2 regions of the Clostridium sp. FP1 genome follow, and region 1 is predicted to be linked to the other one. Evidence: a T-box and tRNA genes for the amino acid it is inferred to sense, from the RefSeq annotation. Region 1 holds a T-box; the other holds one or more tRNA genes.
The links. A T-box is a leader RNA that pairs with one kind of tRNA and senses whether it is charged. The one in region 1 lies ahead of thrS (threonine--tRNA ligase), so its partner is inferred to be a tRNA-Thr.
Positions count from the first base shown of each region.

Region 1 (3,420 bases):
CTAATACTATTTCTCTAATGTCCTAGGAAATAATGGATGAGGAATGCATAAAATAAACTCCCATAATTTTATATTTTGTTAGTTATTATTAAACTTCTAGAATTTTATTGTCTATTTCATGTTTAAGCCTTGAAATAAATTCACTTAAAGAAGCTGCTCCCTCATCGCCATCTTTTCTACTTCTTATAGATATATTGCCTTCTTGTTGCTCTTTTTCTCCTATAACTAAAATATAGGGAACTCTCTCGTTTCTTGCTTCGCGAATTTTATAACCAATTTTTTCTACCCTACCATCAAATTCTACTCTGATATTATTTTCATTAAGGCTGGTTGCCACATCTTTTGCATAATCAGCAAATTTTTCTGAAATAGGTAATACTTTTACCTGTACAGGTGCAATCCAAGTTGGAAACTTACCTGCAAAATGCTCTATTAATACTCCAATAAATCTCTCTAAACTTCCAAAGATTACTCTGTGTATTACTATGGGTCTATGCTTCTCACCATCACTGCCAATATAATTCAAATCGAATCTTTGAGGAAGTTGAAAGTCTAATTGTATAGTTCCACACTGCCAACTTCTACCTATACTATCTTCTAAGTGAAAATCGATTTTTGGACCATAAAACGCTCCATCACCCTCATTTATCTTATATTGTATATTCATCTCATCTAATGCTGCAGCAAGTGAGCTTTCTGCTATTTGCCACTCCTCATCGCTCCCCATAGAATTTTCTGGCCTTGTTGAAAGTTCAACATTATATTTAAATCCAAACCTTGAGTAAACTTCATCTATAAGTCTGATAACGCCTTTTATTTCTTCTTTTATTTGTTGTGGAAGCATAAATATATGAGCATCATCCTGAGTGAAGGCTCTTGCTCTCATAAGTCCTTGTATAGCACCAGACAACTCATGCCTGTGCACTTTGCCAAGCTCTCCTACCCTTATAGGTAAATCCCTATATGAATGAGGTTCTGACTTATAAACAAGCATGCCTCCAGGGCAGTTCATTGGCTTAATTGCGAAATCTTCTTCATCAATATTAACTGTGTACATATTTTCTTTATAGTGTTGCCAATGTCCCGAAGTTTCCCAAAGTTTTCTGTTTAAGATTAATGGAGTTTCAATTTCTACGTATCCAAATTTTTTATGAAGACCTCTCCAATACTCAATTAAATTATTCTTTAAAACAACACCATTTGGTAGGAAAAATGGAAATCCTGGTCCTTCCTCCATAAATGTAAATAATTTAAGTTCCCTTCCTAGCTTTTTATGATCTCTTTTTTTTGCTTCTTCAAGCATATTAATATAAGCTTCTAATTCACTTTTTTTAGTAAATACTGTTCCATATATTCTTTGGAGCATCTTATTATTATCATCACCTCGAAAGTAAGCGCCTGCAACAGATAAAAGCTTAAATGCTTTAATATATGAAGTGGCTGGAACATGTGGACCTGCACAAAGATCAACAAATTCCCCTTGTCTATAGAAGGATATAATCTCTCCCTCTGGTAGATTTTCAATTAATTCAGTTTTATAGGGTTCTTCTTTTTCCAGCATAAGCTTTGTAGCTTCCTCCCTTGAGAGTACAAATCTTTCAAGATTTAAACTTTCTTTAACTATCTTCTCCATTTCCTTCTCTATTTTTTCTAGAATTTCTGGAGTAAGTGTTTCTTCTAAGTCAAAATCATAGTAAAACCCATTGTCAATTGCGGGACCAATAGCAAGCTTAACATTTGGATATAACCTTTTTACTGCTTGAGAAAGCACATGAGCTGCAGTATGTCTTAATGCTAATCTTCCTTCGATATCCTCAAATGTTAAGATTTCTAGGTCGCAATCACAATTTATTTCAGTCATAAGTTCTGCAGCTTTACCATTGATTTTTGCAATCAAAGCCTTTTTAGCTAGTGCTGGACTAATTTTCATAGCAACATCATAAACCTTTTTACCTTGTTCAATTTGAATAACATTTCCATCCTTTAACATAATATTTAACATAAATATTTCCTCCTCATAATATAAATAAATTAATAAAAACAAAAAAACTCGCCCCTAAAAAAGGGACGAGTATACTCGCGATTCCACCCAAATTATAGCAATCCACAAAAATGTGCAACACTATCACTCGATACCTTTAACGCCGGTTTGCGGAGATACTTACTAAGATTCAGTATTCAACTCAGAGGTGGTTTTCAATAATACTTGCCTTAGAAACCTTTCAGCCCATGGATTTCTATCTCTGTTAGAACAGTAGATTATTTACTCGTCCTCTTCAATGCTTTATGATATGAAATTAATAAAAACAAAAAAAACTCGTCCCTAAAAAAGGGACGAGTATACTCGCTATTCCACCCAAATTACAGCAATGCACAAAAAATGTGTAACACTATCACTCGATACCTTTAACGCTGGTTTGCGGAGATACTTACTAAAATTCAGTACTCAACTCAGAGGTGGTTTTCAATAATACTTGCCTTAGAAACCTTTCAGCCCATGGATTTCTATCTCTGTTAGAACAGTAAATTATTTACTTTTCCTCTTCATAGTCTTTACTTTGTTGAAATTATATACCTATTGCATTTTAATGTCAATACATGTTTTAAGTAGCTTTTCTTATATTATGCTATAACGAAAAGTATATATTGCTGGAATGCTTTCACTTCGCTAAGTAATTCTAAAACTTATTTTATTTATAGATGCTAAAAATCACAAACTCGCTATCGCTCAAACATGTGATTTTCTTTACGCATCTATAAATAAAATAAATTAAGAATTACTAAGGCTTGTTCAGAAGCATTCTGCGCAACATAAACTTTTGTTAGCATAATATAAGAAAAAATTATTAGTCATCAATAGAATAATTCACTACTTGGAGGCACTTCTTCCTGCAATGGCACCAGAACTCCATGCCCATTGAAGATTGAAACCGCCACAGTTACCATCTACATCTAATACTTCACCCGCAAGGAATAGATTGGTAGCAATATTGGATTCTAGAGTTTCGGAGTTAACTTCTTTTGTGTTAATTCCCCCGGCGGTTACCTGAGCATTGGAGAAAGAATTAGTGCCTGAAACTTCAAATTCCCATTGTTTTAAAAGTGTATAAATAGCACTTTTTTCTTTGAAATCAAGATCGCAACAAGGCTTATGAATATCTTCTATTTTTGCCTCTTTTAAAATTATCGGGATGACTTTCTTGTTAATTACTCCAATAAAAGAATCGTGCACGCCTCGACTTTCAAATACTGACCAATGGTTTCCTAAAAATTCCTTTAAATTTTCAGAAGAAATAGTTGGTAACATATCAATTTTTAAAGAAACTTTGTTATTTTTAGATAAACTATAAGACACAGTTCTGCTAAGCTGAAGGATTGGAGGTCCTGAAATACCATAGTCAGTGAAAAGTATCTCTCCAA
Region 1 covers NZ_JAAMNJ020000001.1:5,110,181-5,113,600, reverse strand. Annotated here, with positions in the region: gene thrS (threonine--tRNA ligase) at 89-2,002, opposite strand; T-box leader at 2,061-2,289, opposite strand; T-box leader at 2,328-2,557, opposite strand; gene G9F70_RS24405 (NAD(P)/FAD-dependent oxidoreductase) at 2,870-3,420, opposite strand, start outside.

Region 2 (3,420 bases), 4.7 Mb from region 1:
CGCCACCAGAGCTTTCAGCCGATATAGCTGACAAGGGTATAGTTATGACTGGTGGAGGTTCACTGTTAAAAGGACTAGATAAACTTATACAAGAGATCACTAAGGTCCCAGTATACCTTGCTGAGGATCCCGTTTCATGCGTAGCGCTGGGAACAGGTAAAGTATTGGATTATATGGATAACCTAGATAGTTCATTTAATGGTGGAGAAAAATATTTAGCAGACTAAAAAGTGTAAACAAGCTATATGAATAAGCAATACAATTAAACTAATAATTGTATTGCTTATTTTTTTGGTATATAATGCACTTTTAATTTAAAACTCTGGGTAATTATTAAATTGGATTTGAATTTTTATCTTCATTATTAAGTGAATATAAATAATATGAATGCAAAAGTGAACGGCTCAAAACAGAAGCAATTTCCATTACTAAACTAAGTCTTATGTTTCTATTAGTGAATAATTCACTATCATCACTTGAATCTACTATACCTATTAATGAAACATTACCTACTTTAGGAAGTGTTTTCCCTACACCTTTACCAGGATGAATTGGATAATTTCTAGCTTGGATTTCACCGATATTCGATATGTCTCCTAAACATGCATCTACACCTATTATAGTGCAATTTGGGTGCAGTGCATTTATTTTAGATAATTTACTATCGATGTTTAAGGCGTGGATTGGGTTATCTATAGTGCCATATACAGGTAGTGGGAAGGAGCTATCTTTTAAAAATGTACCCACGAGTGGGCCGAGACAATCACCTATACATCTATCAGTACCTATGCAAACAACTAAAGTGTTTTGGTCAATATAGTCTTTTAGAAAGTTAGAAATTGTATAGTATGCTAAAGGGTCTTTATAATGGGTTTTAGCTTTACTCAAGAAATATACCTCCTTGTATTGCGCTGTGAATAAATTATTTTCCTACCAATAATTTATATGAAAAAATTTTGTGTATTATTATGAAAAAAGAATAAAAAAGCGATAAATTGGAAAATAATCTATATATATTAATTATTTGAGGTGGTATTAACATGAAGAAAAAAAATTTATTCTTTGTTATTATATTTTCTACTGTTGTAAGCGTATTTAATATGGTGTATTACAGTAGCGTTGTAATTAAGGCAAAGTATTATGAAGAAAACAACCTAAGAAAACAGGTAGTAGCTGAATGTAAAAAGGTTTATATCTGCCCCAAAAATATAAACAATAACCAGGGTAAAGTGGTGAAAGAAGCTGAGGAAGAATATTCTAATGTAAAAAAAAAATTAGGAAAAGAGGATTTGGCTAAGAAGGAATTAAGCGATGAAGAAAAAGGTAGTGATAATTTGAGTATAAATTCACTAAGTCAAGATATCGAAAAAAAATCGGATGAAAATATGCTCAATGACGTATATTCACTTGGGAAAGAGGATAGTCTAGAAGAATTAAATTATAATATTAAGAAGCAGGCACAATCAGTATTTAAAGTGTCAACAGGCAAAATACAAGAAAATTTAACAACTTCTGATAAGATAAAATTACTATATGTAAGCCTTCAGCTAGGCAAAGAGAATTATAAAAAAATGGAAGAATATTTATATGCAGTGGATGCCGAGGAAGGAGTTCTTAAAGCCCTTAAGTTATTAAAAGACGATTTATCAAAAAAAGAATATGGAAAAGTGAGAAAAATAGCTGGAAAGTTTATAGATATGGATGCGGCAGAAAGACTAAAATAAATTATATTGTAGTAATTGGTATAAGAAAGAGTTATCTTTTTTTATTGCGAATAATAAGTTGTATTAATGCTTAAAATAGAGTAAATATGCGAATGTTATAGCAATGTAGAGAAGGAATCGCTATTTCGAAGAAAATGAGCTTGAAATTAAATGATTATAGTTATATAATAATTCTTGTCGACAGGGTAAAGATACAAAAACAAAATATGCTGGCATGGCTCAACGGTAGAGCAGCTGACTTGTAATCAGCAGGTTGTAGGTTCAATTCCTATTGCCAGCTCCAAAAGTGGAGGAGTTCCCGAGTGGCCAAAGGGGGCAGACTGTAAATCTGTTACGTAATGTTTCGATGGTTCGAATCCGTCCTCCTCCACCATTTTCATTAGCTTTATAATAAATTATGGGAGCATAGCTCAGCTGGGAGAGCATCTGCCTTACAAGCAGAGGGTCACAGGTTCGAACCCTGTTGTTCCCACCATAATAATCTTTTTAAAAATAAAATGTATGCTGGCATGGCTCAACGGTAGAGCAGCTGACTTGTAATCAGCAGGTTGTAGGTTCAATTCCTATTGCCAGCTCCATATATGGAGGAGTTCCCGAGTGGCCAAAGGGGGCAGACTGTAAATCTGTTACGTAATGTTTCGATGGTTCGAATCCGTCCTCCTCCACCAAAAGACATCTGTAGATGTCTTTTTTTATTTATTTAATTTTAAAGTAAATAGGAATTGTTGACACTGAAAAGCTTATATGGTATTATAATTAAAACTTAATATTGATAACTCTTATCAAGAGAGGTGGAGGGAAAAAGGCCCTATGAAACCCGGCAACCGGTCAATGTACCATGGTGCCAATTCCTGTAGATTTATTCTGCGAGATAAGAAGGATGGTTAAAACACCTCTTCTTATAATTAGAAGGGGTTTTATTTTTTTAAAAACAAAATTTTTCCGTATTAGAAAGGAGAATTATAATGAAAAGACTATTTACATCAGAATCAGTTACAGAAGGACATCCAGATAAAATTTGTGACCAAATCTCAGATGCTATACTTGATGCTATTTTAGAGCAAGATCCTTATGCTAGAGTTGCTTGTGAAACCGCAGTTACTACAGGGATGGTTTTAGTTATGGGGGAGATAACAACTAGTTGTTATGTAGATGTTCCTAAGGTTGTTAGAAATACTATTGAAGGTATAGGATATACTAGAGCAAAATATGGATTTGATGCTAGTACTTGTGCGGTTCTAACATCTATTGGAGAACAGTCAGCAGATATAGCTTTGGGAGTTAACGAAGGATTAGAGTCTAAGAAAGGCACTCAGGATAAGATAGACTCCACAGGCGCTGGAGATCAAGGTATGATGTTTGGATTTGCAACTAATGAAACGCCGGAATACATGCCACTTCCAATTGCTATGGCTCATAGACTGGCAAGAAGATTAAGTGAAGTAAGAAAGAATGGTAAGCTTAACTATCTAAGACCAGACGGAAAGACTCAAGTTACTGTAGAGTATGAAGATAATAAGCCAGTAAGAATAGATACTATTGTTATTTCAACTCAACATGGAGAAGAGGCAACTCATGATCAAATTGAAAGTGATTTAATAGAACAAGTAATAAAGCCTATAGTTCCAAGTGAATTATTAGACGAAAACACTAAGTATTATATAAATCCTACAGGTAGATTTGTAATTGGAGGACC
Region 2 covers NZ_JAAMNJ020000001.1:370,379-373,798, forward strand. Annotated here, with positions in the region: gene G9F70_RS01755 (rod shape-determining protein) at 1-227, shown strand, start outside; gene yyaC (spore protease YyaC) at 334-888, opposite strand; gene G9F70_RS01765 (hypothetical protein) at 1,041-1,724, shown strand; tRNA gene G9F70_RS01770 (tRNA-Thr) at 1,933-2,007, shown strand; tRNA gene G9F70_RS01775 (tRNA-Tyr) at 2,013-2,097, shown strand; tRNA gene G9F70_RS01780 (tRNA-Val) at 2,124-2,199, shown strand; tRNA gene G9F70_RS01785 (tRNA-Thr) at 2,228-2,302, shown strand; tRNA gene G9F70_RS01790 (tRNA-Tyr) at 2,308-2,392, shown strand; SAM riboswitch class I at 2,501-2,602, shown strand; gene metK (methionine adenosyltransferase) at 2,690-3,420, shown strand, end outside.
Region 2: it has a tRNA-Thr gene. The T-box ahead of thrS (threonine--tRNA ligase) is inferred to sense a tRNA for this amino acid. The anticodon was not compared.